One region of the Mesorhizobium sp. WSM4906 genome, then DNA from elsewhere that is predicted to be linked to it. Evidence: predicted binding sites of a transcription regulator. Region 1 holds the regulator's gene; each other region holds the start of a gene.

Region 1 (10,303 bases):
GCGAGCCCCTCCAAGGGGCTGATCCGCGCCGACTTCGACCCGCCGGCGCTCGCCAGGGCCTATCAGCGAGGTGGAGCGGCCTGCCTTTCGGTGCTGACCGACGCCCCGTCCTTCCAGGGTGCGCCTAGCTTCCTGACCGCCGCGCGCGCCGCCGTCGGCCTGCCTGCTTTGCGCAAGGATTTCCTCTTCGATCCGTACCAGGTTTATGAAGCCCGCGCCTGGGGCGCGGATGCCATCCTCATCATCATGGCAAGCGTCGACGACGCTTTAGCCAGCGAGCTCGAAGCGACGGCTTTCGAGCTCGGCATGGACGCGCTGGTCGAGGTGCATGACGTAAAGGAGATGGAGCGCGCGCTTCGCCTCTCGTCGCGGCTGATCGGCATCAACAACCGTGATCTGAGGACCTTCGAGACCAGCCTCGACGTTTCCGAGCGGCTTGCAGCGATGGTGCCGGCCGATCGGCTGCTCGTCAGCGAAAGCGGCATCTTCACTCATCAGGATTGCCGCCGGCTGGAGAAGAGCGGGATCGGTACCTTCCTCGTCGGCGAGAGCCTGATGCGGCAGGCCGATGTGGCTGCCGCGACCGAGCTTCTGCTGACGGGCAAGGCGCCGGCCGAGGCCCTTTGAGGATGCCTGCCCTCACCCATCTCGGCGCCAAAGGCGAAGCCAACATGGTCGATGTCGGCGACAAGGCCGAGACGACACGCACGGCGATCGCCGAGGGCTTCGTCTCGATGCGAGCGGAAACGCTGGAGATGATCCTGGCCGGCGACGCCAAGAAGGGCGACGTGCTGGGCACGGCGCGCATCGCCGGCATCATGGCGGCCAAGAAGACGCATGAGCTTGTCCCGCTCTGCCATCCGCTGCTCCTGACCAAGGTCGCCGTCGATATCGAGCCCTACCGCGCCCTCCCCGGCCTGAAGGTCACCGCGCTTGCCCGCGTCACCGGCAAGACCGGCGTGGAGATGGAGGCGCTGACCGCGGCGTCGATCGCCTGCCTCACCATCTACGACATGGCCAAGGCGGCGGACCGCGCCATGGTTATCTCCGGCATCAGGCTGGTCGAGAAGACCGGCGGCAAGTCGGGCGACTACAAGTCCGTCAAATCCGGGGCGAGTTCCTGACGATGGCGCTGGTTCCGGTCGCCGAGGCGCTCGGGCGCTTGTTGGATGGCGCAACCGCGCTGCCGGGCGAAAACGTGCCGCTGGCCGATGCGGCCGGCCGGGTGCTCGCCGAACCGCTGGTGGCGCTGCGCACCCAGCCGCCCTTCAACGCTTCGGCCATGGACGGCTATGCCGCCCGCGCTGTCGACGTGACCTCTGTGCCGGCGCGGCTTTCCGTGATCGGCGTGGCGCCCGCCGGGCGCGGTTTTGCCGGCTCCGTCGGCAAGGGTAAGGCGGTGCGCATCTTCACCGGCGCACCGCTCCCCGAAGGGGCCGACACCGTCGTCATCCAGGAAAATGTTCACGACCTCGGCGGCGGCCGCATCGAAGTGACCGAGCCGACGGCGGAAGCTCGCAACGTCCGTCGCCGTGGGCTCGACTTCGGCCAGGGTGATGTAGTTCTCGAAAAAGGCCGCCTGCTCGATCCGGCAGCGCTATCGCTGGCGGCGGCCGCCAATCATCCGAGCCTCAACGTGGTGCGTCGGCCGATTGTGGCCATCATCGCCACGGGCGATGAATTGCTGCCGCCCGGAAGCACGCTCGGCGCCGACCAGATCATCTCGTCCAACGCCTATGGCGTAGCGGCGACGGCGCAGTCGGTCGGTGCCCGCGCTCTCGACCTCGGTATCGCCGCCGACCGGCAGGATGCGATTTCGGCGCTGGTCAAGAAAGCGGTCGCGGTCGGCGCCGATGTTATCGTCACCCTCGGCGGCGCCTCGGTCGGTGATCATGATTTGATCCACGACGTGCTGACCGGCGAAGGCATGCAGCTCGATTTCTGGAAGATCGCCATGCGCCCCGGCAAGCCGCTGATGTTTGGCCGGCTTGGCAACATCCGCTGCATCGGCCTGCCCGGCAATCCGGTGGCGAGTCTTGTCTGCTCGCAATTGTTCCTGAAGCCGCTCCTGGCGCGTCTTGGCGGCCGCAGCTACCGCCAGGATATCCGGACCGCGCGGTTGGCTTCCGCGATGCACGCCAACGATCTCAGGCAGGACTATGTGCGGGCAGTCGTACGTGAGGATGCCGGACAGTTGATCGCGACACCGTTCAGCATCCAGGATTCCTCCATGCTGAGGATGCTCGCCGACGCCGACGGCCTGATCGTGCGCGAGCCCTTCGCCCCGGCTGCGGAAGCCGGCGACGAATGCAGCGTTCTGATGTTACGCTGAACAAAACGTCAACAGATTCACTAAACTTTAAACGGTTGCGGAACACAACTGGAACAGATAGTGTTTGTTCTGGGTTTGTTTTTCTGATTCTGGTTCCAAAACCCATGGGGGCCGCCATGCTGACGCGCAAACAACATGAACTGCTGATGTTCATCCATGAACGGCTCAAGGAAAGCGGCATTCCGCCGTCTTTCGATGAGATGAAGGAAGCGCTCGACCTCGCTTCGAAGTCGGGCATCCACCGTTTGATCACGGCACTGGAGGAGCGCGGTTTTATTCGCCGGCTGCCGAACCGCGCGCGCGCTCTTGAGGTGCTGCGCCTGCCCGATTCGATCGCGCCCGGCCTGAATGCGGCGAGAAAATTCTCGCCGAGCGTCATCCAAGGCGGTCAAGGCAATCTCGGCCGGCAGATCAAGCCAGCGGCGCCCTCCCGCACACCGACGCCCAGCAATGACGACGACGCCGTTTCGGCCGTGTCCATCCCGGTGATGGGTCGCATTGCCGCCGGTGTGCCGATCGACGCTATCCAGCACCAGACGCATTCGATCACAGTTCCGCCGGACATGATCGCAGGCGGCGAGCACTACGCGCTCGAGGTCAAGGGCGATTCGATGATCGAAGCCGGCATCTTCGACGGCGACACGGTGATCATCCGCAATGCCAACACAGCGAGCCCGGGCGAGATCGTGGTGGCGCTGGTGGACGACGAGGAAGCGACGCTGAAACGCTTCCGCCGCAAGGGCGCCTCGATCGCGCTCGAGGCCGCCAACCCGGCCTATGAGACCCGCATCTTCGGACCGGACAGGGTCAAGGTGCAGGGCAAGCTGGTCGGGCTCATTCGTCGCTACTGAGTGGCGGCGGCTTGGTCTGTGGCTTCTCAGGCCGCTCGTATGGCGCTAGCCCCCTCGCCTCGCGCGAGTAGCGCCGCTGTTCGTGCCAGGGGCGATAGGGCTTTTCGACGGCGTATTGAATGGCGGCTCGCGCCGTTGCCGACTGCGGGTCGAAGTAGACGGCGGCGCTGCCGTCGCGCGCAAGCTGCCGCTTGGTGACGACGAGGATGCGTGGATCGCGGCAAGGATTGTAGGCCGTGGCGTCGTTGATGACGATGAGGTCGGCGAAGCCGCAGGCCGGCCTGGCGCTATCGCGGTTTTCCGCCAAGGCGACGATTGCACCGGACGGATGCCGGCCAATGCAGAGATCGCCAGTGCAGTAAAAGGGGGATCCCGCCGGCAAGTCGACCGGGTCGGCGATGTCGAATGCGCCTTTCGCGAATGTTTCCGGCGGCACGATCGTTTCGGCCCTCAGCGCACGTTTCCAATTGTCGGTGGTGAAGTCGTTGGAGCGGGCGCGATTGACGGCGAGCTCTCCGCCGCCGATCGGCATCGCCACCAGATGCGCGTCCTCGGAGATCAGCAGGTCCGGCGTGCGCACTTGCGGGACCGCCAGTAGTGCGGCCAGCGCGAAGGGCACTGCCGCCAACCTGAGCCAGGTGGTGGCCATGGTTGCTATCACCAGCGCGATTGTCGCGAGCAGCACCGACTGGATCGAGATCAGCCCCACGGCATCGACCGGCGACCGTTCCGAAATCCAGGCCGAAATCGCGATCATCGCCGTCAGGCCCTTGCCCATGATGTAGAGGAAAGGACCATCGAAGCCGAATGGCATCGCCAGTGCGCTAAAGACGGCAAACGGCATGACAACCAGCGACACGATCGGCATGACGGCCAGATTGGCCATCAGGCTGAGCGGCGAGACGCGCTGGAAGTGCCAGATGGCAAACAACGCCGTGGCGGTTCCGGCAATGATCGACGTTATGGCGGCGCCGACAAGCCCGACAGCCAACTTGTGCGACAGGAACCGCAGGAACGACCGCTTCGCCGGCGGCGCTCTCGACTTGCCGGCGCGGTAGTCGGCCCATCCGGCATAGGCGCCGACAAGGGCCGCGGTCGCGGCGAACGACATCTGGAAGCTCGGACCAACCACTTCGTGCGGTGACACCATGATGACGGCAATGGCCGAAATCGCCAGGTTGCGCATCGTCAACGCCGCACGGTCGAAGAGCACGGCGACCAGCATGACGGCGAGCATGATGAAGCTTCGTTCGGCGGCGACCACCACGCCGGAGATGACGAGGTAAGCAGCGATCGACACCAGCGCGACCGCTGCGGCATATTTCTTCACCGGCCGGCGTGACGAGAAATCCGGAAGCAGCGCGAAGACGCCGCGCAGCAAAAGCATGACCGTGCCGGCGACCAGCGCCATGTGCAGCCCGGAAATCGAGATGATGTGGTAGATGCCGGTCCGCCGCATCGCCTCGTTGATATCCTCGGGAATGCCCGCGCGAACGCCGACGATCAGCGCCGCGGCAATCTCGCCTTCGGGTCCGCCGACGGTGCTTCTGATGTGATCGGCAATCGTCTCGCGCGCATTCTCGATCGCCCAGGCGATGCTCGCCTGGGCGGGAGGGTCGCTTGTCGGAATGACTTTCGGATCGCCGAGGAAAAATCCACTGGCGCCGATGCCGGAGAAATAGCTGTCGAAGGAAAAATCATAACTTTCGGGGCGAACCGGTCCCGTCGGCGGCAGGAGCCGTGCATAGCCCGTCACCAGCGATCCAGCCTTGACGTTGGGCGGAATCCCGCGCGCCGAGAGCCTGACGCGATCCGGCGCGTAGCGCAGTTTTGGCTGCGCGGTCGAGACGAGGTCGATGGTCAGCCGCACCCGGCCATTGGCCATCTCCTCGGCGACGACAACGCGACCCGTCAGCCGCGTCTGTATCTCGGAGCCGAGCATCGGCGTTGCGGCCCGCCATGTCTCGACCTTCGCGGCGACAAAGCCCAGCGCGCAAAACAGCGCCGCCATGAAGATAAGATGCGTCTTCGGCCAAGAGCGGGAAACCGCCGCGCAGACGGCCATCAGCGCCACCGCCGCCAGCGGCCGGTAGAGATCCGGCTCGCTGTTCAAGGAGAAATAGAGGATCACGCCAGCGGCAAGGAACACCGGCACCAGCAGGAAACCAATGCCGCGGTCGAGTTCGGTGGTGGCGGCTTCGGCGACGCTTCGGCGAAGCGCGGAAAAAGAGGTACGGCGGAACTGGCTGCGGATCCGATCGATAGTCGCCGGCTGAAGCGGCTGCAGCGAGGCATCACCGCCCGGTGGCAAGATCTCCGCAGCCGGGCGCGGCGCCGGAACCGAAATCGGCGTCGCTTCGGCAGGCGCGGTGCCGGCAAACAGCAGGCGCTCGCTGACGCCCGCCGTCGTCCCCTCGCCCTGCTCCGCACCCCGGCCACGTCCAGCCATCGGGTCTGCCCCTTGCGCCCCAGACCTCCTATGCTACATGAACGCCGACCGCGCGAAAGTCCGCGCAATCACGCCTGCTTCAGTGCCACTCTGAGAGTTCCATGTCCGACAAGGTCGTCACCCGTTTTGCCCCCTCGCCCACCGGCTACCTGCATATCGGCGGCGCGCGCACGGCGCTGTTCAATTGGCTCTACGCCAAGCACACGGGCGGCACGATGCTGCTGCGCATCGAGGACACCGATCGCGAGCGCTCTACCGAGGCGGCGACGGCCGCCATCCTTGACGGGCTGACTTGGCTCGGTCTCTCATGGGACGGCGAGGCCGTATCGCAGTTCGAGCGCGCGCCGCGCCACCGCGAGGTGGCCGAAGAGCTCGTGCGCCTGGGCAAGGCCTATTACAGCTACGAGACGCCTGCCGAGTTGGAGGCGATGCGCGAGGCAGCGCGAGCCATGGGCCTGCCGCCGCGCTACAACGGGCAGTGGCGCGACCGCGACCCGTCCGAGGCGCCTCCCGGCGTCAAGGGCGCCATCCGCATCAAGGCGCCGACCGAGGGCGAGACCGTCGTGCGCGACCGCGTGCAGGGCGAGGTGCGCTTCCCGAATAAGGACCTCGACGACTTCATCATCCTGCGCTCGGACGGCAACCCGACCTACATGCATGCCGTCGTCGTCGACGACCACGACATGGGCGTCACGCACATCATCCGCGGCGACGACCATCTGACCAACGCCGCGCGCCAGACCGTCATCTACAACGCCATGGGCTGGGCGGTGCCGTCGATGTCGCACATCCCGCTGATTCATGGCGCCGACGGCGCCAAGCTGTCGAAGCGCCATGGCGCGCTCGGCGTCGAGGCCTATCGCGCCATGGGCTACCTGCCTGAGGCCCTGCTCAACTATCTGGCCAGGCTCGGCTGGAGCCATGGCGACGACGAGGTCATGTCGATCGAGGACATGATAGCTTGGTTCGACATCGGCGACGTCAACAAGGGCGCCGCCCGCTTCGATTTCGCCAAGCTCGAGGCGCTGAACGGCGTCCATATGCGCAAGATGGACGACAAGGCTCTCTTCGACATCTTCGTCGCCACCCTGCCCTATCTCGAGGGCGGACTGGCGCTCGCGGCAAAGCTCGACGACAGGCGCAAGGCGCAGCTGCTTGCCGCCATGCCCGGCCTCAAGGAGCGTGCAAAGACGTTGGTCGAACTCGTCGATGGAGCCGCCTTCCTCTTCGCGGATCGGCCGCTGCAGCTCGACGAGAAGGCGGCCGGGTTGCTTGGCGGCGACGCGCGCGCCATTCTGCGCGGCGCCCATGCCGCGCTCGCGGCGGTCGCCGGCGAATGGAACGCCGCAGCCGCGGAAGCCGCTATTCGCAACTTTGCGCAGACCGGCGGTCACAAGCTCGGCGCCGTGGCCCAACCGCTGAGAGCCGCGCTCACCGGTCGAAGCACATCGCCCGGCGTGTTCGACGTGCTTGCCGTGCTGGGACGCGACGAAAGTCTAGCGCGGATTGGAGATCAAATCGATTAGGAGCGAACTGGCCCAAGAAGATTGGCATTGAAAGGTGTGTTTCGCAGTGCAACATTAGGCCTTGGCCCAATCTGGCACGCACCCCTTAAAATGCGGTGGCAAGTTCGCGCATTCCGGTGATTTCGACGTGTCGTTTGCAGGAATTGCCTTGCCGGCATGAGGAAACAAAAGGAGTTTGCAATGAGCGAAGCTGCGACAAAACTGGAACCGGGCGGCAAGGCGCATGAGTCGACCGCCAGGCTCGAACTCGCCGGCAAGACCCACGAATTCAAGGTGCGAAGCGGCTCGACCGGGCCTGACGTCATCGACATCGGCGCTCTCTACAGCACCACCGGCGCCTTCACCTACGATCCCGGCTTCACCTCGACGGCGAGCTGCGAGTCGGCAATCACCTTCATCGACGGCGATGCCGGCATCCTCTTGCATCGCGGCTATCCGATCGACCAGCTTGCCGAGCACGGCGACTTCCTCGAGGTCTGCTACCTCCTGCTCTACGGCGAGCTGCCGACCAAGGCGCAGAAGGACGACTTCGACTACCGCGTGACGCGCCACACCATGGTGCATGAGCAGATGTCGCGCTTCTTCACCGGCTTCCGGCGCGACGCGCATCCGATGGCAGTCATGTGCGGCGTGGTCGGCGCCCTGTCGGCCTTCTATCACGACTCGACCGACATCTCCGATCCCTACCAGCGCATGGTCGCCTCGATGCGGCTGATCGCCAAGATGCCGACCATCGCGGCGATGGCCTATAAATACCACATCGGCCAGCCCTTCATTTATCCGAAGAACGAGCTGAACTTCGCCGCAAACTTCCTGCATATGTGTTTTGCGGTGCCCTGCGAGGAGTACAAGATCAATCCGGTGCTGGCCCGCGCGATGGAGCGCATCTTCATCCTGCACGCCGACCACGAGCAGAACGCCTCGACCTCGACGGTGCGCCTTGCCGGTTCTTCGGGCGCCAACCCGTTCGCCTGCATCGCCGCCGGCATCGCCTGCCTCTGGGGGCCGGCGCATGGCGGCGCCAACGAAGCGGCCCTCAACATGCTGGGCGAGATCGGCCATGTCGACCACATCCCGGAATTCATCGCCCGCGCCAAGGACAAGAACGATCCGTTCCGCCTGATGGGCTTCGGCCACCGCGTCTACAAGAACTACGATCCGCGCGCGAAGATCATGCAGAAGACCGCGCATGAGGTATTGGGCGAGCTCGGCATCAAGGACGATCCGCTGCTCGACATCGCGATGGAGCTGGAAAAGATCGCGCTGACCGACGAGTACTTCATCGAAAAGAAGCTCTATCCCAACGTCGACTTCTATTCGGGCATCACGCTGAAGGCGCTGGGCTTCCCCACCACCATGTTCACCGTGCTGTTCGCCGTCGCCCGCACCGTCGGCTGGATCGCGCAGTGGAAGGAGATGATCGAAGATCCGCATCAGAAGATCGGCCGCCCGCGCCAGCTCTACACCGGCGCCACGGAACGCGACTACGTGCCGATCGCGAAGAGGTGAGCGAGTAGCGAATGGGGAATAGCGAATAGGGAAAGAAGACCGGGGCGCCGGGCGGCATCCCAACCCCTACTCGCTATTCGCTACTCCCTATTCGCTTTCTTGATGCACCCCAGCACCACCTCGGCAGCGATCTCACCGGAAGGCCTCTCGGTTGCCATGCGCCTTACGATCTCGGCGAAGCCCGCCTTCTGCCAGGCGCGCATGCCGGTATCGGCAAACAGCGCTTCCAACTGACGCGCCAGGTTCTCCGGCCGGACATATTGATTGTAGAATTCCGGGATCAGCGTCCGGTCCGAAATCAGGTTGGGCAGCAGCGCCGACCAGGTGGTCACCAGATATCGGGAAATGAGACGCGCGATCGGATCGAGCTTGTAGCTGGAGACCATCGGAACGCCGCAAAGCGCCAGTTCCAGCGAAACGGTTCCGGACGCGATCAGAGCCGCATCGGCCTTGCCGAAGGCCTGCCATTTCCGCTCCGGATCGGTGATGATCTCAGGCTTCTCGTCCCAGCTTGCGACCGACGTTTTCACCAGATCGGCGACATGCGGCACCGTCGGCAGCAGCAGGCGCAACCGATGGCCGCGCTGGCGCAGGACCGACATGGCCTTGCCGAACGGTTCGATCAGCCGGCGCACCTCGCCGCGGCGCGAGCCAGGCAGCACGAGCAGTGTCTTGACGCGATCCTCCGGCAGGTCGCGCGGCAAGCTCTGCGCCTTGGCGGCGCCAAGCACCCCGGGGTCCTGCGTCAGCCGGTGGCCGACATAAGTGCCGGGCGGCCCGCCGAGGCGGGCAAGCGCCTTCACCTCGAAAGGCAAGATGCAGAGGATGTGGTCGACATAGGGCTTCATCGCCACCGCCCTGCCCGGCCGCCATGCCCACACGCTCGGGCAGACATAGTGGACGATCGGGATGTCGGGCGCGGCGGCACGCACCTTTTTGGCGACCCGCAGCGAAAAGTCGGGGCTGTCGATGGTGATCAGGCAGTCCGGCCGTTCCGCCGCGATGATGGCGGCCGTCTGGCTGATCCGGCGCATCAGCCGCGGCAGGTCGCGCAAGACGGCGCTGAAGCCCATCAGCGCGATCTCGCTGCCGTCGAAGAGCGGTGTCAGCCCCAGTCCCTGCAGGTGCCGCCCGCCAATGCCGACAAGCTGGATCTTGCGGCCGGTCGTCTTCTCAAGCGCGCGCACGATGTCCGCGCCAAGCAGGTCGCCCGACTCCTCGCCGGCGACGATGGCGACCTTGAGCGGTTTCTCACCGGCCATCGGCCCGCTCCTTTGCGGCAAGACCGACGATGAACAGGCCAAGCGCATTGGCTCGCGATAATGTCTCGGGACCTTCGAGAATGAGCGAGCGGCCCGCCTCGACGGCAATGCCGGCCAGGCCGGCGGCATGTGCGGCCTCGACCGTCTGCGGGCCTATCGAAGGCAAGTCGGCGCGCAACTCCTGACCTGGCTTGGCGCATTTGACGAGAACGCCGCGCGTCTTTCCGGCGAGCCTGCCATGCCCGCGCAATTCCCGCGTCCGCTCGAGCAGGCCCTTGGTGCCTTCGATGCCTTCCAGCGCGATCACCCTTCCTCCGACCGCAATCGCCGCCTGGCCGACGTCGAGCGCACCGATCGCCTTGGCCGCCGCACGG
Region 2 (10,303 bases), 230 kb from region 1:
AAGCTGATCGGCATCAGCCTAGAGGGTTCGGTCGGCTGACCGCAAAAAGATATTCAGGAAGAAATTATGCTCGAGATCAAGAATTTGCACGCCCGCATCGTCGATGACGGCACCGAGATCATCCGTGGGTTGAATCTCTCGGTGAAAGCCGGCGAGGTCGCCGCCATCATGGGCCCGAACGGTTCGGGCAAGTCGACGCTGTCCTACATACTTGCCGGCCGCGAGGACTATGAGGTCACCGAAGGCGACATTCTCTACAACGGCCAGTCGATCCTCGAAATGGATCCGGCCGAGCGCGCCACCGCCGGCGTCTTCCTCGCCTTCCAGTATCCGATGGAGATACCGGGCGTGGCGACCATGGAATTCCTGAAGGTGGCGATGAACGAGCAGCGCAAGGCGCGCGGCGAGGAACCGCTGAAGGTGCCGGAGTTCCTGAAGCGCGTGAAGGACGCCGCCGCCTCGCTCAACATGGACATGAACATGCTGAAGCGGCCGCTCAATGTCGGCTTCTCGGGCGGCGAGAAGAAGCGCGCCGAGATCCTGCAGATGAAGCTTTTGGAACCGAAGCTCTGTGTGCTCGACGAGACCGATTCCGGCCTGGACATCGACGCGCTCAAGATCGTCGCCGACGGGGTCAATGCGCTGCGCTCGCCGGAGCGGGCAATCGTCGTCATCACGCACTACCAGCGCCTGCTCGAGCACATCGTGCCGGATAGCGTGCACGTGCTCTACAAGGGCCAGGTCATCAAGTCGGGCGACAAGTCGCTGGCGCTCGATCTCGAAACCAACGGCTATGCCGGCGTGATCGGGCAAGCCGCGTGAGATGGGGCCGAGTGAGGCGAGAGCAATGAACATGCACGCACAGCCCCAGCGGACACTGGCCGAGACGGCGCTGATCGATGCCTTCGGCGAGCGGCTTTCGCTGCTGCCTGGCGACGGCGCGGTGATGACGAAGCGCGACGACGCGATCGAAGCCATCAAGCACGGCCTGCCGACGCGGCGCATCGAATCCTGGCACTATACGGACCTGCGCCGGCTGCTGACCTCGGTGCCGGTTTTCGAGGCCGAGACGATCGCGAAGGCACTCGAGCCGGTTCTCGACGGCGCCGCGGTGCTGCCGGTGCTGAACGGCGTCTCCACCGGCAAGCTGCCCGAGATCGAGGGCGTCATGATGCAGCGCCTGTCGGAAAAACTCACCGACGGCAGTGTCGCGCCTGGGCTCGATCCCTATGGCGCCGATGACGCGATCGGCGCGCTGAATACCGCCTTCGTCGCCGACGGCTATTTCGTCGACATCGCCGACGGCACGGTGCTGGAAAAGCCGATCGAGCTGCAGAACCTGCAGTCCGGTGGCCAGGCGCATGTGCGGCTGCTGACGCGCGTCGGCGCCGGCGCCAAGGCGATCATCGTCGAGCGCCAGGCGGGCGAGGCGGACGAAAACGGCGGCGCGCTCATCAGCTCGGTCAGCCAGCTCGTGGTCGGCGATGGCTCCGAAGTGACCTGGCTGATCGTGCAGGAGCAGCCGGATACGGCCACGCATCTCGCCCAGTTCAAGGCGCATATCGGCAAGGATGCGAAGCTGACGCTGTTCGTCATGAACGCGGGCGGCAAGCTCGTGCGCCAGGAAGTCGTGGTCAGGACCACGGGTGAAGGCGCGGATTTCAAGCTGCGCGGCATCAACCTTCTGGCCGGCGACACGCATACCGACACCACGATGGTGCTCGACCATGCCGTGCCGCACACGAGCTCGACGGAAGTGATGCGCAACGTGGTGACCGGCAGGGCGCGCGGCGTCTTCCAGGGCCGCATCAACGTGCACCAATATGCGCAGAAGACCAACGCCAAGATGGCCTGCAACACGCTGCTTCTGTCGGACGACGGCGAGTTCTCGACCAAGCCGGAGCTGGAGATTTTCGCCGACGATGTCGTCTGCGGCCACGGCGCGACGGTCACCGAGATCGACCACAACCATCTGTTCTATCTGATGGCGCGCGGCATCGACGAGAAGACGGCGCGGGGCCTGCTGGTGAAGGCTTTCGTGGCCGAAGTGATCGAGGAACTGGACGACGAGGCGCTGGTAGACGCGCTCGAAGCGCGGCTCGACGGCTGGTTCCTGACGCACGGGTAGCACTTCCCTTCTCCCCTTGTGGGAGAAGGTGGATTGGCGCGGAGCGCCAAGACGAATGAGGGTGCTGGACGGAGTGAGGCGAAGCCTCGGAAGAGCTTGTAATGGACCAGAAGATCGAAACCGCTCCCTATGATGTCGAGGCGATCCGCCGCGATTTTCCGATCCTGTCGCGCCAGGTCTATGGCAAGCCGCTGGTCTATCTCGACAATGGCGCCTCGGCGCAGAAGCCGCAGGTGGTGCTCGACACCATCCAGCATGCCTATTCACAGGAATACGCCAACGTCCATCGCGGCCTGCATTTTTTGTCGAACGCCGCGACCGATGCCTATGAGAAAGCTCGGGAAACGGTGCGCCGCTTCCTCAACGCGCCGAGCACAGACAACATCGTCTTCACCTCCAACACGACATCGGCAATCAACACGGTCGCCTATGGTTGGGGCATGCCCAGGATCGGCGAAGGCGACGAGATCGTGCTCTCGATCATGGAGCACCATTCCAACATCGTGCCCTGGCATTTCATCCGCGAGCGGCAGGGCGCCAAGCTCGTCTGGGTGCCGGTCGACGACCTCGGCGCCTTCCATATCGAGGAATTCGAGAAGCGGCTGACCGACCGCACCAAGCTCGTCGCCATCACTCACATGTCCAACGCGCTGGGCACGGTGACGCCGATCAAGGAGATCGTGCGCATCGCGCATGCGCGTGGAATTCCCGTTCTCGTCGACGGCAGCCAGAGCGCCGTGCACATGGCCGTAGACGTGCAGGATCTCGACTGCGATTTCTTCGTCTTCACCGGCCACAAGGTCTACGGCCCGTCGGGCGTCGGCGTGCTCTACGGCAAGAAGCATAGGCTGGAAGAGATGCGGCCCTTCATGGGCGGCGGCGAGATGATCGAGGAAGTGACGCAGGACATCGTCACCTATAACGAGCCGCCGCACCGTTTCGAGGCCGGCACGCCGCCGATCGTGCAGGCGATCGGCCTGGGCGCGGCGCTGGAATATATGGAGAAGGTCGGCCGCGAGCGCATCGCAGCACACGAGGCGGACCTCAAGAATTACGCGCATGAGCGGCTGCGCGCCATCAATTCGCTGCGCATCTTCGGCGACGCGCCCGGCAAGGGCGCCATCATCTCGTTCGAACTGCAGGGCATCCATGCCCATGATGTGTCGATGGTGATCGACCGGCAGGGCGTCGCGGTCCGCGCCGGCACCCATTGCGCCCAGCCGCTGTTGAAACGCTTCGGCGTGACCTCCACATGCAGGGCATCGTTCGGCATGTACAACACCAGGGCCGAAGTGGACGCTTTGGCCGATGCGCTGGAAAAGGCGCGGAAATTCTTCGGGTGACGACCATGGACGATGTAAGCACCACCGCAGAGACCGCACCGGAAACGGCCGGCAACGGTATCGTGTCGGCCTCGGCTATTCCCGCCGAGGAACTGGCGCGGCTGACCGACGATATCGTGTCGGCGCTGAAGACGGTCTACGATCCGGAAATCCCGGCCGATATCTACGAGCTCGGCCTGGTCTACAGGATCGACATCGAGGACGACCGCTCGGTCAAGATCGACATGACGCTGACCGCGCCGGGCTGCCCGGTCGCCGGCGAGATGCCGGGCTGGGTCGAGAACGCCGTCGGCGCCGTCGAGGGCATCTCGGGGGTCGAGGTCAACATGGTTTTCGACCCGCCATGGACGCCCGACCGCATGTCGGAAGAGGCGCAGGTCGCGGTGGGATGGTATTGACCAACGACCCGACAGAGATTGGTTGGCTTGCAGCAAAGGTGAAACTTCACCATCTTAAGGGCAGACTCATTCCGTGGGCCTTGAACCCGCGCGAACGTGGAGAATAACATGGGACGCTTCGCCGTCATCACGATGACCGACAAGGCCGCCGACCGCGTGCGCGAGATCGTCGCCACGCGGGAGAATGCCAACGGCATCCGCCTCGGCATCAAGAAGGGCGGCTGCGCCGGCATGGAATACACTATAGATCTCGTGACCGAGCCGAACCCCAAGGACGACCATATCGAGCGCGATGGCGCGCATGTCTATGTCGCGCCGGAAGCCGCGCTCTTCCTGCTCGGCACCGAGATGGATTTCGAGCAGACGGCGCTGCGCACCGGCTTCACCTTCAAGAACCCGAACCAGAGCTCAGCCTGCGGCTGCGGCGAATCCGTCGAGCTGAAGCCGGCTGACCTCAAGGCCCTGGCCGAGGCGCGCGCTTCAAGCGCTGCTTAAGTGAGCGCCGAGGCATATCGTTGGCGATGTGCCTGCTGTGACCGGGAGTTTACCGGGCTTCCCACCGATATGGCCTTTGACGCGCCGGTGAATCCGGACGCGCTTGACGAAGTGGCTCGGTCGAACTTCCGCAAGAATGATGATTTTTGCGTGGTGACCTACGCCACAGGGCAAACAGACCGGTTCATTCGTTGTCTGCTGCCTTTGCCCGTGCCTCAGTTATCCGAGGAGTTCTGTTTCGGTGTTTGGATGTCAGTCTCGGAAAAAAGCTGGAATGTCTATCGAGGTGGATATGATAGCGGCCAATATGAGGACGAGCTCTGCTTCGGTTATTTGATGCACGACATTCCTGAGTATCCAAGCTCGATGTACCTGCATGCCAATGTTGTGTTTCAGCCTGGCAATCTGCGGCCCAAGGTTTTTCTGCATGATGCAGACCACCCCTTGGTCGTCGCGCAGCGCGAGGGGGTGGACGTGACGCAGATCGAGCGCTGGGTTGCTCTAAGCCACCGCTCTTAGATTTAGGCGTTAATCAACCCACATCCCAGTCCGCTTGTGCCAGTCGGCGATCGATTCCTCGGGATAGACGTCGAACACCTTGTCTTGTCTGCCGATCACCGGCTCGACCCAGTTCGCCTTGTATTTCAGCATCAGATGGACCTTTTCCGGCGGCTTCGGCAGGTCGCTGTCGACCGCCGAGGCGAAGGGATGGACGAGGTCCGGCCAGGTCGGATCGTAGAGCCAGAGCGCGGCGCCGCATTTCCTGCAGAAATTGCGCTCACCGGTGGAGACCTCGCAATGCGGGTGCTCGTCGTCCTCGATCTCGGCGCGGTAGACGCCGAGGTTGCGCTTGCCCCGGATGTTCATGGTCTCGTAGTCGGCGCCGAGGTTGATCGCAAAGCCGCCGCCGCCCTGCTGCTTGCGGCAGATCGAGCAGTAGCAGAGCATGAACGGGACGGGCGTGTGGCTTTCCACCTCGAAGCTGACGGCGCCGCAGCGGCAGGAGCCTTTGAGCAGGACGGGCATGGCGGGAACTCCATTTCCAGGTCTCAACCTGTCAGCATGCCTTTGGTTGCGGCGATGACAAGGCCCATTCCGGATGCGATGATTGCGGCATGGACGATGAGCGCCTTCGGGAATTGTTGGAAAGCCTTGGCCCGATCAGCATCCGCAAGCTGTTCGGCGGCAAAGGCATCTATTGCGACGGCGTTATCGTCGCCGTCGTCGTGCGCGGCGAGCTGATGCTGAAGGCCGACGAGGAGAGCATTCCCGATTTCGAAGCCGCGGGCTGCAGCCAATGGACCTATATCGGCTCGCGCCACGGCAAGGAGGTGGCGATGCCCTATTGGAGCGTGCCTGACAGCGCCTTCGACGATCCCGACGAAATGGCGGTGTGGGCGCGGCGGGCTTATGAGGCTGGAAGGCGGGCTGGGAAGTGACTTTTTAAGGGCGCGTTGTGGCGACCTTGAAACGTCGAGGGACAGCACCCCCTCTGTCCTGCCGGACATCTCCCCCGCAAGGGGGGAGATCAGCAGCTTCGCTGACGGCGCTACAACGCCTTGGCGATCTCCGCCGCCAGCCGCGCATTGTTCTCGACCAGCGCGATGTTGGTCTTGAGGCTGCGGCCGCCGGTCAGTTCCAGGATCTTCGCCAGCAGGAAGGGCGTCACCGCCTTGCCGGTGACGCTCTGCGCTTCGGCCGCCTTCTGCGCGGCCTGGATATAGCCGTCCATCTCGGCGGCCGGGATTTCGTCGTTCTGCGGCACCGGATTGGCGACCAGCATGCCGCCGCCGAGGCCCAGCGCCTGGCGCGTATGGTACAAATGCGCGATGTCCTCAGGCCCATGCAGCGTCAGCGGGGCACGAAACGGCGACTGCCTCGACCAGAAGGCGGGCATGGTTTCGCAACCATGGCCGATGACCGGCACGCCGCGCGTCTCCAGCACCTCCAGCGTCTTCTCGATGTCGAGGATAGCCTTGGCGCCGGCCGAGACGACGATGACCGGCGTGCGCGCCAACTCGTCGAGGTCGGCCGAGATGTCAAAGCTCTTTTCCGCGCCCTTGTGGACGCCGCCAATGCCGCCGGTGGCGAAGACTTTTATGCCCGCCATATGTGCCGCGATCATGGTGGCCGCCACCGTGGTGCCGCCGGTGCGCTTTTGAGCGACGGCAAAGCCGAGATCGGCGCGCGACAGCTTCATGGCGTCGCCGGTCATGGCGAGCGATTCGCGCTCGCCGTCGGACAGGCCGATCTTGATGCGGCCGTCGACCACGGCGATCGTCGCCGGCACCGCGCCGCCATCGGCGATGATCTGCTCGACCTTGGCGGCCATCGCGCCATTGTCGGGATAGGGCATGCCGTGGGTGATGATGGTGCTTTCTAGCGCCACCACCGGCCGCCCGGCGGCAAGCGCCTCCGCCACCGGCGGGTGGATGTCGATGAAGGGGCGGGCGGTTTCGGGTGTCATGTCTGTTCTCCGATCGAAGCGCCAAACGCTTCGCAAGATGATCTGGGCAAGATGATCTGCGCAAGATGATCCGGTGGCCCTATGCCACCTCCCGTGCCTCCGGCACAAGGGCAAGCGCTTGGCCGAAACCGGCGGTCGTGAAGGACGGCACCGCCTCGGCGCTCTCGATGGCCAGAATCGCCGCGGCAATGCCTTCGCGCAGCGCTATCCGCAAAGGCAGGCCGCGCAGCAGCGCGGCAACGGTGGCGCCGGTCAGGGCGTCGCCGGCGCCGGTGACGTCGGCGACCCGTCGCGGCGCGGGCGGGTCGATGGCAAAGGCACCGGACCCGTCGAAGCCCAGCACCGGAGCGCTGCCGGCCGTGATCACGCCCGCCGTCAGCCCCTGTCGCCTGAGCGCCTCGACGAGATCCGGGCTGGACATGTCGGCGCCGCAAAGCGCCGCCGCCTCGCGGCGGTTCATGAACAGCAGCGACAGATCGCCGAGCAGCGGCGCCAACCGCACGACCTTGGCCGGCGAGATGGCGATGGCGAAGACCGGCCTGTCGCCTGCCTGTGCAAACAGACGTTCGAGCGCGGCTGTCGGCAGGTTCGCGTCGCAGAGGATCGCGTCGGCCTCGGCGATCGCCTCGCGCACCTTGGCGCGGCGGATCTGCTTCGGGAAGGCGAGATCGTAGAGGCCCATATCGGCAAAGCCGACGATCAGCTCGCCCTCGCTGTCGATCAACGCCGTGTAGCTCGGCGTCGTGCGGTCGAGGAACACCACCGAAAGATCGGTGATGCCGGCCCCTGCGATCGCCGCTGCGACCGTCTCGGCCGCCGCGTCGCCGCCGCGTACCGAAAGCAGCGACGCCGACACGCCGCGCTTCACCACGCTGCGCAGCGCGTTGAAGACGCCGCCGCCGACATCCTCGCGCATGATGCCGGGGTTGGAGGCGGCGGGCACGTAAATCCCCGACACCTGGCCGCGCCTGTCGATATGGGCGCCGCCAAGCGCCAGAATTTTCGGGGATGTCGGCATGCCGCGGAGGTGACCTTCGTTGATTGTTCGCGTGCGCACACTAGGTTTCCGCGCATCGCCCCGCAATCGGTGACGCGATTCGGGCCGGCCGGATGTCGAAGTGTCTTTGGGTCAGCGGCGCTGGCGCGCCCTAGCTCTAGTGAGACAAAAAAAGAACAAATCCAGATATCGATTGTTTTTCAGTCATTTGCTGCCCCTTGCCAAATGAGAACAAAAAAGGTACAAAACAGCAGGGATCACGGATTGTCCGGCCTTCATTGACGACCAAGGGGTGATGTATCATGGCTCAGAATACTTTGCGGCTTGTAGAGGATAAGGCAGTGGACAAATCAAAGGCTCTGGATGCGGCGTTGTCGCAAATCGAGCGCGCTTTCGGCAAGGGCTCGATCATGCGGCTCGGCGCCAACGAGCAGGTCGTCGAGATCGAAACCGTGCCGACGGGATCGCTCGGCCTCGACATCGCGCTCGGCGTCGGCGGCCTGCCGCGCGGCCGTATCATCGAAATCTACGGGCCGGAAAGCTCGGGCAAGACGACGCTGGCGCTGCATACCGTTGCGGAGGCCCAGAAGAAGGGCGGCATCTGCGCCTTCGTCGATGCCGAGCACGCGCTCGATCCGGTCTATGCCCGCAAGCTCGGCGTCGATCTCGAAAACCTCCTGATCTCCCAGCCCGACACCGGCGAGCAGGCGCTGGAGATCTGCGACACGCTGGTGCGTTCCGGCGCCATCGACGTGCTGGTGGTCGATTCGGTCGCGGCACTGACGCCGCGCGCCGAAATCGAAGGCGAGATGGGCGATGCGCTGCCCGGCCTGCAGGCCCGCTTGATGAGCCAGGCGCTGCGCAAGCTCACCGCCTCGATCTCGCGCTCCAACACCATGGTCATCTTCATCAACCAGATCCGCATGAAGATCGGCGTCATGTTCGGCTCGCCGGAAACCACCACCGGCGGCAACGCGCTGAAATTCTACGCCTCGGTGCGCCTCGACATTCGCCGCATCGGTTCGGTCAAGGACCGCGACGAGGTGGTCGGCAACCAGACCCGCGTCAAGGTGGTGAAGAACAAGCTGGCGCCGCCCTTCAAGGTGGTCGAGTTCGACATCATGTATGGCGAGGGCGTATCGAAGACCGGTGAGCTGATCGATCTCGGAGTCAAGGCCGGCGTGGTCGAGAAGTCGGGCGCCTGGTTCTCCTACAATTCGCAGCGTCTCGGCCAAGGCCGTGAGAACGCCAAGCTGTTCCTGCGCGACAATCCGGACACGGCGCGCGAGATCGAACTGGCGCTGAGGCAGAATGCCGGGCTTATCGCCGAGAAATTCCTCGAGAATGGCGGCTCCGAAGGCGGCGATGACGGCTTCGAGGACGAAGCCGGCGCCATGTAGGTGCCACAATCGAAATGTATTAAGTTGTGCTTATGTAATCGAGTTCTTTGGTATTGCGTCCCGAACCGCCGGCCTTGTGCCGGCGGTTTGCGTTTCAGAGCCGGTATGCATGCACGGACAGCTCGTGAATTGGCCCAGTTCCGTGTTTCTGGACAGGCTCAAGAGCTACGGCTAAAAGGCCAATCTATCTTCTGAAACACGAAAGCCCATCTGCCGCCGGCCATGCCGGCGGTTCCTACGAAAAGGCAGCATCCATGAGTGGCGTGAACGACATCCGGTCGACATTCCTCGACTACTTCCGCAAGGAGGGTCACGAGATCGTCGCCTCCAGCCCGCTGGTGCCGCGCAACGATCCGACGCTGATGTTCACCAACGCCGGCATGGTGCAGTTCAAGAATGTCTTCACCGGCCTGGAGAAGCGGCCTTACTCGCGCGCCTCGACGGCGCAGAAGAGCGTGCGCGCCGGCGGCAAGCACAACGACCTCGACAATGTCGGCTACACCGCGCGCCATCTCACCTTCTTCGAGATGCTGGGCAATTTCTCGTTCGGCGATTACTTCAAGGAGCGAGCGATCGAGCTCGCGTGGAACCTGATCACCAAGGATTTCGGTCTGCCGAAGGACAAGCTCCTGGTCACCGTCTATCACACCGACGACGAGGCAGCCGGCTACTGGAAGAAGATCGCCGGCTTCTCGGACCATCGCATCATCCGCATCCCGACCTCGGACAATTTCTGGGCGATGGGCGACACCGGACCCTGCGGCCCGTGCTCGGAAATTTTCATCGACCGCGGCGAGCACATCTGGGGCGGTCCGCCCGGCAGTCCGGAAGAGGACGGCGACCGGTTCCTGGAATTCTGGAACCTGGTGTTCATGCAGTATGAGCAGGTGACGAAGGACGAGCGCATCGATCTGCCGCGCCCGTCGATCGACACCGGCATGGGCCTGGAGCGCATGGCATCCATCCTGCAAGGGGTGGAGAGCGTCTTCGAGACCGACCTGTTCAAGCATCTGATCGACGCGGCGTCCTCGGCGCTCGGCCACGGGCCGACCGAGGAAAATTTGGCATCGTACCG
Region 3 (10,303 bases), 3.2 Mb from region 1:
GCCACGATCATGGCGCCGACGTTGCAGAAGCTGATCCCCGAGGCCGGTTGAAGAGGAACTCGGGGCGGAGAAACGGACCGGGCCTCCTTGCAGATTCCTTGATTACGCTGCCTGCGCCATCCGCTCCGCGCTCATGCGGTAGGAAATCGCCTCGGCGAGATGGATGCGGCCCACGGTTTCGCTGGCGTCGAGGTCGGCCAGCGTGCGCGCCACTTTGAGCACGCGATGATAGGCCCGCGCCGAAAAGGCGAGCTTGTCGCTGGCGTCCTTGAGCAGCGTCAGCCCGGCCGCGTCGGGCTTGGCGATTTCCTCGATGATCGCAGGCGGGCAATGCGCGTTGGTGGTCACGGACGCGCCCAGGCTCTCGAGCCGCTCGCGCTGCAGGGTCCGGGCGCGGGCCACGCGCTGCGCCACCGCCGCGCTCGTCTCGGCGCGGTCCGGCCGGATCAGGTCGCTCGCCGAGACCGCCGGCACTTCGATCCGAAGATCGATGCGGTCGAGCAGCGGGCCGGAAATGCGCGCCTGGTATTCGGTGCGGCAGCGCTCGCCGCGCAGGCAGCGATAGCCGGGTTCGCCCGACATGCCGCAGCGGCATGGGTTCATCGCCGCCACCAGCTGGATGCGCGCCGGGTAGGTGACGCGGTGGTTGGCGCGCGCGATCACGCAGTCGCCGGTCTCCAGCGGCTGGCGCAGCGCGTCCAGCGTCTGCGGCGTGAATTCCGGGAACTCGTCGAGGAAAAGCACGCCGTGATGGGCGAGCGACACCTCGCCCGGCCGCGCCCGCAAGCCGCCGCCCACCATCGCCGCCATCGACGCCGAATGATGCGGGGCGCGGAACGGCCGCCGATCCGTCAGCTTACCTTCGCCGAGCTCGCCGGCGACGGAAGCGATCATCGAGACTTCGAGCAATTCCTTCGGCGCCAGCGGCGGCAGGATCGAGGGCAGGCGCTGCGCCAGCATCGACTTGCCGGAGCCTGGAGGGCCGACCATAAGGAGGTTGTGACCGCCGGCGGCCGCCACCTCCAGCGCCCGCTTGGCGCTTTCCTGGCCCTTGATGTCGGCGAGGTCCGGCAGGTCGCGCGCCGCGACCTGGATGCCGGCCTCTGGCCGCGACAGCACCTGCGTGCCGCGAAAATGATTGGCGACGGCGATCAGGCTGCGCGGCGCCAGTATGTCGAAATCCTTGCCGGCCCAGGCCGCCTCCGGCCCGCAGGCGAAGGGGCAGATCAGGCCCTTGCTTTCGGCATTGGCGCCGATCGCCGCCGGCAGCGCGCCGGCCACCGCCGTGATGGTGCCGTCGAGCGACAGCTCGCCGAGCACGACATAGCCGGCCAGCATGTCGCCGGGAATGGCGCCAAGTGCTGCCATCAATCCAAGCGCGATCGGCAGGTCGTAATGGCTGCCTTCCTTGGGCAGATCCGCCGGCGCAAGGTTCACCGTCACCTTCTTCGACGGCATCGACAGCCCAGAAGCATGAAGCGCGGCCTGCACACGCTCGCGGCTTTCGGCCACCGCCTTGTCCGGCAGGCCGACGATCTGCATGCCGACCTTGCCAGGTGCTACCATCACCTGGACATCGACCGGCACGGCCTCGATGCCCTGGAAAGCCACCGTGCGAACCCGCGCCACCATCTTTACCGAGCCCCCGATACAGACTCGCGCGCGGCTTTGCGATCAAGCCGCGAGCGAAGTCGGGTTAGACAACCACAGATTTGCGCAGCGCGCAAGAACATTACGGGAACACAAAGGGCGGGCGCCGTCCAGCGACGATCCTGGGGCCGAGGTGATACGCAATCCGGCGCTGCGCAGCTGGTACGGTCAAGCCGTCGGCGCCGCGCCGCGCCGCTCGTGCGCGGTCTTGCGGATGACTTCCGCGATCTCCGGGCTGCTGCTGCACAGCATCTGGAAATCCGCCGAGTGCAGCGACAGCAGCGAGACCGCCGTTGTGGCGCTGACGGTCGCCATGCGCGGTTCGCCGGTGATCAGCGCCATCTCGCCGAAAAAGGCGCCAGGGCCAAGCTCCACCGGGTTCGGTGTCGCGACGCTGACGCGCCCCTCCACGACGAAGAACATCCGATCACCGGGCTCGCCACTGCGGCAGATCACGGCGCCCGCCGGCACGATGCGAGGTCGTAGCGCGCGCACGATCTCGACCAGCGCGGCCGGGCCGAGCCTTTGAAACAACGGCACGGCGGCGACCAATTGCCAATTGCGGACGAAATCCCCGCGACGGACTTCTTGAGCGAAGCCGGTGGCAAGAATGCCAGCCCAGAGCGCGAAGATGCCGATGCCGCTCATCATGACCAGCCCGGCAAGGACGCGTCCGGCGAAGCTTTGCGGAATGGCGTCGCCATAGCCGGTGGTGGACAGCGTGACCACAGCCCACCACATCGCCTGGGGAATGCTGCCGAACTTTTCCGGTTGGATGTCGCGCTCGATGACATAGGCCGCGAGCGCGACACCGAACAAAACGACGCCGAAGACGGTGGTGACGCCGATCAGGTTTCGCGCTTCGTTGGTCAGGACCCTGCCCAGCAGCGGGAAGAAAGTCGAGTCGCGCAGCGGCTTCAGCAGCCACACGGCACAATAGAGGCTCCAGTCGGGCCCGCCGATGAACAGAAACGCGGCGAGTGGAACCAAGACCGCGAGCACATCGATGGCGATTGTCGGCGTCCGAACGTCTCCCGCCCGGCGCTTGAGCAGCGTCGCTGCCATCTGCAGAAGATAGGCGCCCCAAATGACCGCGAGCACGGCAGCCAGACCCAGTCTGCCAGATCCGGACATGTCCGGTATCGTGAGCGCAGCCACCGCCAGAAGCCCGGGCGCGGCCAGCACCGCGTTGAGCGGCATGTAGAGTCTTGAGGAAGACAGTACCGACATTCTGTGCCCACGACCGGCGACTACCCTCCAAAATAGATGCCTTCAAGGCAAGCGCAAAGGTGCTTACGGTCGCTGCGACCCGAATGTATGAAGCCGGTCCTCAAGACGGATCACGGAACCCGCGAGGCGTCCACGCAGGGCGCGCCCTGCACGATATCGCCCAGGCCACGACGCCTGGGTGCAAGGCAACGAGCGCTTCGTCTGTATCGGGGTGAGCGCCGAGCAGCACGTCAGGCCGGCTGAGAGCAACTTCAGCGCGAAGCAGGTCTCCGTCAGATAGCGCGGTTCACCGTTTTCGTGAACCGGAGGCGCTGCTATCGCCTTTTGTCTTCCACGCAGTCCCAGAACAGGCTGGCGATGTCGGCTCCGCCGAAACGCTGCACTTCGCGAATGCCGGTCGGTGAGGTCACGTTGATTTCGGTCATCCAGTCGCCGATCACGTCGATGCCGACGAGGATGAAGCCGCGTTCCCTGAGCGCTGGGCCGATGCGGGCGCAGATCTCGCGCTCGCGCTCCGTCAGCTCGGTCTTCTCGGCGCGGCCGCCGACATGCATGTTGGAGCGCGAGTCGTGCTCGGCCGGCACGCGGTTGATGGCGCCCACAGGCTCGCCGTCGATCAGGATGATGCGCTTGTCGCCCTTGCGCACGTCCTTGAGGTAGCGCTGCACGATATAGGGCTCGCGGAACAACTGGCCGAACATTTCGAGCAGCGAGGCAAGGTTGCGGTCGGCCTCCTGCAGATGGAAGATACCGGCGCCGCCATTGCCGTAGAGCGGCTTGACGATGATGTCGCCGAACTCCTTGCGGAAGGCGGTCACTTCCCGGGGATCCTTGGTGATCAGCGTCTCCGGCATCAGCTCCGGAAACTCGGTGACGAAGATCTTTTCCGGGCTGTTGCGCACCCAGGCCGGGTCGTTGACCACCAGCGTCTTCGGATGGATGCGTTCCAGGATATGCGTGGTGGTGATGTAGTTCATGTCGAAGGGCGGATCCTGCCTGAGCAGCACCACGTCCATCTCCGACAGATCCGTGCGCACCGGCTCGCCCAGCGAATAGTGGTTGCCCTTCTCGTCGCGCACCTGCATCTCCTCGACGCGCGCGAACACCTTGCCGCCCAGCATCGACAGTCGATCGGGCGTGTAGTGGAAGAGCTTGTGGCCGCGCCGCTGCGCTTCCAGCGACAGCGCGAAGCTCGTGTCGCCGACGATCGACACGGTGGAGACATGGTCCATCTGGACGGCGATCTTCAGCGGCATCTGCAGTCTCCGGTGAGCTCTGCCGCCGATATAAGGAAATCGGCGGCGTCTGCCAATCGTGCTCGCTTGGTGCAGAAGCTCAGCGGTCGAAGACCAGCCGGGAATAGCCGAGGAAGGACAGCGCCATGGCGACGATCGAGGCGACCGCCAGCGCCGCCAGCGGCGGCAGGGCCGGCAGCGCGAACAGGAAGGCGCAATAGACGAGATAGTTGACGATGCTGGTGGCGACACCGACGCCGCCATAGCGCGCGCCCTCCTGCGCGATGCCCCGGCTCGACGGCGCGAAGGTCAGGTGCCGGTTGAACTGCCAGGTGACGGTGAGCGCAAAGCCGATCGAAAGCACGCGCGCCGCCAGCGGCCCGAGCGGCGTGACGGCAAGCAGCAGCCAGAGCGCGACCGCGTCGGCGACGAAGCCGATGCCGCCGGCAAGGACGAAGCGGGTAAGCCGGCCCATCAGGCCGCCCGCGAGGCCTTGCCTGCCTCACCCTTCAGCGGTGCCTGCCCGTTGGCGCCTGCGCGGCGCTCGCCGCGGCCGGAAGGGATCGAAAGATAGAAGATGCGCTTCTGCTCGGCCCGGCCGCGCGACACGGAATCGAGGATCAGCCCGGTCACCATCGACAGCATGGACAAGAGCAGCATGCCGACCGACAGCACCCAGGTCGGCATGCGCGGCACCAGCCCCGTCTCGGCGAACTCGATCAGCACCGGTATCATCAGGCCGATGCTGGCCGCCAGGAAGAACAGGGCGAATGTGCCGAAGAAGCGCAGCGGCTGCGTCTCCTTCATCAGCATGGCGAACATCCACAGAATCCTGGCGCCGTCGTGGAAGGTCGACAGCTTCGACGAAGAACCTTCCGGGCGGCGGCCGTAGTCGAGCGCCATCTCGCTCACCGGCAGCTTGAGCTGCGAGGCATGGACCGACATTTCGGTCTCGATCTCGAAGCCGCCGGAAACCGCCGGGAAGCTCTTGACGAAGCGCCGCGAAAAGACCCGGTAGCCGGAAAAGATGTCGGTGAAATCGGCGCCGAACAGGCCCTTGTAGAGCCGGTTGAAGATGCGGTTGCCGAAGGCGTGGCCGGAGCGGCCGGCGTCGTCGGTCACGCCGCGCCTGGTGCCCACCACCATGTCGGAGCGCTCGGTCTGCAGGACGTTGATCAGCTGCGGCGCATCCTCCGGCGCATAGGTGCCGTCGCCGTCGGCCATCACATAGATGTCGGCCTCGATGTCGGCGAACATGCGGCGCACGACATTGCCCTTGCCCTGCCGCGGTTCGCGCACGACGATCGCGCCGGCGGCGCGGGCCTTGAGCGCGGTCAGGTCCTTGGAATTGTTGTCGTAGACATAGATCGACGCTGACGGCAGGGTCTCGCGGAAACGCCGCACGACCTCGCCGATCGTCAGCTCCTCATTGTAGCAAGGCAGCAGCACGGCGATCGCCGGTTCGTTGCGGACTTCGTGCGGCATGTCTGTCTCCGGTGCCCGGCTTGAGCCCTCCGGCCGCGCCAATGCCGGCATCTCAGGCCGCTTTACTATTTATTGAAGCCGTTAAGGCTAGGTTTAAGCCTCTAGCTCCAAAGGCCTCGACCATGAGCGCAGCCAAGGACGGCGCCGCCACCTGGAAGTTCGATTTCATGCTGGCGTTACTGGCAACGCTGGCTGCCTTCGCGTTCAACGCATGGATGGGCTTCAGCGCGCTGGCCGATGTCGACAACGACAATCTGATGCGGCTGGTCGAGGTTCGCGATCTGCTCAACGGCCAGGGCTGGTTCGACCTGCACCAGTACAGGATGGGCCTCGAGGGCGGCTTCGTCATGCACTGGTCCAGGCTGGTCGACACACCGATCGCCGCCATCATTCTGGCCGCCTCCGCGCTGACCGGCAGCAGGCCTCTCGCGGAGGAGATCGCGCAGGTGCTCTGGCCGACGCTGCTGTTCTGCTCGGCGCTGTTCTTCACCATCCGCGCGGCGCGCGCATTCGCCGGCCGCAGCGCTGTCTTGCCTTCCGTCATCGTCGGCGCTGCCGGCTATCAGTTCCTCGGCATCTATTCGCCGGGCGCGCTCGACCACCATAATGTCCAGCTGATGCTGACCATGGCGAGCCTCGCTTTGCTGCTCGAGGCCCCGGTCCACCGGGCGGCAGCGCTGTTTTCCGGCCTCTGCGCGGCGCTGACGCTCGCCGTCGGCATGGAAACCGTTCCCTATGTCGCCACCATCGGCGTCTGCGTATCGCTGCTTTTCGTCGCCGACGCGAGCGGCGAGCGCGGGATCGCCAGGGATTTCGGTTTAGGCTTCGCCGGCGTATCGAGTCTTGTCTTCCTCGCCACCATCCCGGCCTCGGCATGGGGCGAGGCGCAATGCGACGCCTTCTCGACCGTGCAGTTCGTTGTCGCCGCCATCGCCGGCGTCGGGCTTTCGGCCATCGCTTCGGTCGAATTCACCGCGCGAAGCCGGTGGCACCGTCTGTTGTCGCTCGCCATGCTGGCCGTGGCCGTCGGCCTGGTCACGCTCGCGCTGTTCCCGCAATGCCTGGCCTCGCCTTATGCCGACCTCGATCCGCGCCTCAAGGAGTTATGGCTGGACCACATCAGCGAAGCCCAGTCGCTGTTCGCGCTGATTGTCGATACGCCGGCGCTGGTGGCGGCGCGCTACGCGACGCCGCTGGTGGCGATCGTCCTGATGGCGCGGCGTTTCGGTCGCGGCGGTTGGCGCCGTCAGGACAGTCTCGTTGCCGCGCTGCTTCTCGTCGCCTTCGGCGTTGCCGCCTGGCAGGTGCGCGGCTCGACATTCTCGATCGCCCTTGCCGTGATCCCGCTGTCCGCCTGGATCGCGACATGGCGGGCGCGGGCGCAGAACAATTCCTCGCTCGCCGTCGCCATGCGTCTCGCCGCGGTCTGGCTTGTGTCGATCAATCCGGTCTGGATGGGCGCCGCCGCGGCGACCTCGACGGCATTGGAAAAAAACGCGCCCGTCGCGGACGCCGGCGACATCGACAGGGATTGCGGGAAGGACGCCAGCTTCGCGGCGCTTGGCCGCATGCCCGAAACCGCCGTGCTCGCCCCCTCCGACATCGGGTCGCCGATCCTGGCCTTCTCCGGGCATCGCGTCTTCGCCGGCCCCTATCATCGCAATGTCGCCGGCAATCTTCTGGTGCTGGACGCGTTTCTCGGCACGCCGGACGAGGCGCGCAAGATCGTGGAGGCGCATCGCGTCGGCCTCGTGGCGATCTGCCGCGGCAGCTTCGAAAGCGTGATGCTGGTCAAAAAGGCACCGCTCGGCCTCCTTTCCGACCTGCTTCAAGGCAGCGTTCCGGACTGGCTCGAGCCGGTCGCCGAGACCAAAGGCAGCCCGATCGAAGTCTATCGCGTCAGGCGAGCCGGTTAAGCGTCGCGCAGACTCCGGCGAGCGCTCGAAAAATCGATTTTCCGATACTTTTCCTAAACGCTTTGCTGCCAGTCTGAGGATAAATACCGCCATCACAACAGGGACATGATGCAAACGACGTTTGGCACCGGGCAGCCAGGCAGGGAAAACACGGATCTGGCCTTCACCGATCCGCTGACCGGACTTGGCAACCATCGTCGCTTCTTCGACAAGGTCGATCGCCTGATCAGCGACCGCGCCGACGATCCCGCGCCCTTCACGGTCGGCATCCTCGATCTCGACGGTTTCAAGCCGATCAACGACCTGTTCGGCCACAAGGCCGGCGACGACATCCTGATCCAGGTGGCGATGCGCCTGCGCGCCTCGATGGACGGCTATTCCACCGTCTGCCGCATCGGCGCCGACGAGTTCGCCTTCCTCTACCCGATGGTGTTCAGCGAGGAGCAGGCGGCCGAGAAGTCGCGCATGCTGATCGAGATCCTGTCGGCGCCCTATGACGTCGGCGAGCGCACCGCGAGATTGTCGGCCTCGGTCGGCTGCTCGCTGTTCTATTCCGGCGACGAGACCACCGAGATCCTGATCAACAAGGCCGAGACAGCGCTGTACCACGCCAAGCGCTCGGGCCGTGGCCGCGTCGTCGTCTACACCCGCGAGATGGAGGAGGCCGCAAAACGCGTCACCCGCATCGAGCAGGCGCTGCGCCGTGCCGTCTCGGCCGGCGAGGTCGAGCCGCATTTCCAGCCCATCGTCGATCTCAACAGTCGCCGCACCATCGGCTTCGAGACCCTGGCCCGCTGGACCGACCGCGATCTCGGCATGGTGCCGCCGAACGTCTTCATTCCTATCGCCGAGGAGCGCGGCATCATCGGCCCGCTGTCGCAACTGGTGCTGCGCAAGGCGACCGAATCGGCCCGCAGCTGGCCGAAGGACTTGTTCTTGTCCTTCAACCTGTCGCCCTCGCAGCTGGTCGACCAGAACACCGGCCTGCATATCCTCGCCATCCTCGACCGCACCGGTTTCGATCCGCGCCGGCTGGAGATCGAGATCACCGAAACCGGCCTGATGACCGATCCGGCTTCGGCCGAGAAGATCGTCGAGGATCTGCGCCGGGTCGGCATCCGCGTCTCGCTCGACGATTTCGGCACCGGCCAGTCCTCGCTCGGACGGCTGCGCGAATTCCATTTCGACAAGCTCAAGATCGATCGCGCCTTCGTCTCCTCCATCCTCGACGACCGGCCCTCCGAACACATCATCCGCGCCATCCTCGCCATGTGCGAAGGGCTCGGCATGGACGTGGTGGCCGAAGGCATCGAGGAGGAAGCGCAGGCCGACCGCCTCGTCCAGTTCGGCTGCGCCGGTGGCCAGGGCTACCTGTTCGGCAAGCCGGTCGATGCCGACGCCACGCTCGGCTATCTTCGCGATTCCTACCGCGGCGCGCTGCATGCCAAGGCGATCTGACAAGGTCTGTTGATATTCAGGTGAGGCCGGTCTGCAAATGGCGGCCTCCTGCGCTTCCGGCCTTCGCCGGCCGAAGCATTCACGAATGGTTTGGCAGCTAAATTAAGGCTGCAGCCGGCATAGGCCGGTGCTCACGTACTTTAAGTACGTTCCGCTCCGGCCTTCGCCGGCCGAAGCCCTCTTAAGGGTCTCCGCTCTATGAAGGCTACGGCCGGCGTAGGCCGGTTCTCGGATGCCACCATTTTCGACTCGGCCTGACCTGAATCTCAACGAACCTTGAGCTGCTTCCGGGGAGGAGGTGCAGATATCATTTGTCGGACATAAGCTACTGAATTCGCCTTTTCTCCCTTGCCCCGGGGGCCGGCATGGCTAGGATGCGCGCCGGCCAAAGGGAGAAAGAAATCATGATGCCATCGGCGCGTTTCGCCGACCTCGACGGCGCTTCGGTGCTGATCACCGGCGGCGGTTCCGGCATCGGCGCGGCGCTGACCGAGGGCTTCATGCGGCAGGGCGCCAAGGTCGCCTTCATCGACATCGCCGACAAGTCCAGCACGGCGCTCGCCGACCGCGTCGAAAAGCAGCTCGGCCGGCGGCCGCTCTATCTCAAGACCGACCTGCGCGACGTCGAGGCGCTGCGCGCCGCGGTGGCCAAGGCGGCAAAGGCGCATGGCGATGTCACGGCGCTCGTCAACAATGCTGCGCTCGACGACCGCCATGAGGTGAAGGACGTCACGGTCGAGTTCTGGGACAACAATCTTGCCATAAACCTGCGGCCGCATTTCTTCACCGCCCAGGCGGTGGCGCCGGGCATGAAGCGGGCCGGCGGCGGCTCGATCATCAACTTCAGCTCCACGTCCTATCTCATCAACCACCCCGACCTGCCGGCCTACACCGCCGCCAAGGCGGGCATACTCGGCCTCACCAAGGGCCTTGCCGGCAAGCTCGGCGCCGACGGCATCCGCGTCAACGCGGTTGCGCCAGGCTGGGTGATCACCGAGCGCCAGCGCGAACTTTGGGTCACCGAGGAGGCGCTTGCCGCCCATGTCGCCAAGCAATGCATCAAGCAAGTCATGCAGCCGGACGACATCGTCGGCACGGTGCTGTTCCTGGCCTCGGATGCCTCGCGCATGCTGACGGCGCAGATGCTGATCGTCGACGGAGGCGTGCTGTGAGCGGCGCGCCGGCGGTCGCCGCCCTCGACTGGGGCACGACGAGGCTCAGGGCTTGGCTGCTCGATGCCGCGGGCCATGTGCTCGCGGAGCGGCGCGGCGACGACGGGCTGATCACCGCGCGCGAACAAGGCTTTGCCAAGGTGCTTGAAGGCCATCT

What was found. The regulator LexA, encoded in region 1, represses DNA repair genes until DNA is damaged. The targets are predictions, from matches to a motif close to TGTTCNNNNTGTGTTCNG.
Region 2: the regulator LexA is predicted to act here: its motif matches at 8,056-8,073, upstream of recA (recombinase RecA).
Region 3: the regulator LexA is predicted to act here: its motif matches at 1,726-1,743, upstream of QAZ22_RS03555 (YifB family Mg chelatase-like AAA ATPase).

Annotation. Positions count from the first base shown of each region.
Region 1 covers NZ_CP121355.1:4,265,578-4,275,880, reverse strand. The annotation lists gene trpC (indole-3-glycerol phosphate synthase TrpC) at 1-627, shown strand, start outside; gene moaC (cyclic pyranopterin monophosphate synthase MoaC) at 630-1,124, shown strand; gene glp (gephyrin-like molybdotransferase Glp) at 1,127-2,332, shown strand; gene lexA (transcriptional repressor LexA) at 2,449-3,183, shown strand; gene QAZ22_RS20420 (ComEC/Rec2 family competence protein) at 3,167-5,632, opposite strand; gene gltX (glutamate--tRNA ligase) at 5,734-7,158, shown strand; gene gltA (citrate synthase) at 7,339-8,667, shown strand; gene lpxB (lipid-A-disaccharide synthase) at 8,748-9,929, opposite strand; gene QAZ22_RS20400 (LpxI family protein) at 9,919-10,303, opposite strand, start outside.
Region 2 covers NZ_CP121355.1:4,040,374-4,050,676, forward strand. The annotation lists gene sufB (Fe-S cluster assembly protein SufB) at 1-39, shown strand, start outside; gene sufC (Fe-S cluster assembly ATPase SufC) at 67-822, shown strand; gene sufD (Fe-S cluster assembly protein SufD) at 848-2,128, shown strand; gene QAZ22_RS19245 (cysteine desulfurase) at 2,230-3,471, shown strand; gene QAZ22_RS19250 (SUF system Fe-S cluster assembly protein) at 3,477-3,869, shown strand; gene sufA (Fe-S cluster assembly scaffold SufA) at 3,978-4,364, shown strand; gene QAZ22_RS19260 (DUF2199 domain-containing protein) at 4,365-4,883, shown strand; gene QAZ22_RS19265 (GFA family protein) at 4,893-5,390, opposite strand; gene QAZ22_RS19270 (TfoX/Sxy family protein) at 5,480-5,803, shown strand; gene QAZ22_RS19275 (pseudouridine-5'-phosphate glycosidase) at 5,914-6,831, opposite strand; gene QAZ22_RS19280 (carbohydrate kinase family protein) at 6,911-7,849, opposite strand; gene recA (recombinase RecA) at 8,131-9,228, shown strand; gene alaS (alanine--tRNA ligase) at 9,483-10,303, shown strand, end outside.
Region 3 covers NZ_CP121355.1:754,253-764,555, reverse strand. The annotation lists gene QAZ22_RS03560 (TetR/AcrR family transcriptional regulator) at 1-51, shown strand, start outside; gene QAZ22_RS03555 (YifB family Mg chelatase-like AAA ATPase) at 103-1,632, opposite strand; gene QAZ22_RS03550 (cyclic nucleotide-gated potassium channel) at 1,819-2,880, opposite strand; gene gshB (glutathione synthase) at 3,195-4,136, opposite strand; gene QAZ22_RS03540 (GtrA family protein) at 4,216-4,590, opposite strand; gene QAZ22_RS03535 (glycosyltransferase) at 4,590-5,600, opposite strand; gene QAZ22_RS03530 (GtrA family protein) at 5,723-7,516, shown strand; gene QAZ22_RS03525 (EAL domain-containing protein) at 7,625-8,974, shown strand; gene QAZ22_RS03520 (SDR family oxidoreductase) at 9,379-10,146, shown strand; gene QAZ22_RS03515 (2-dehydro-3-deoxygalactonokinase) at 10,143-10,303, shown strand, end outside.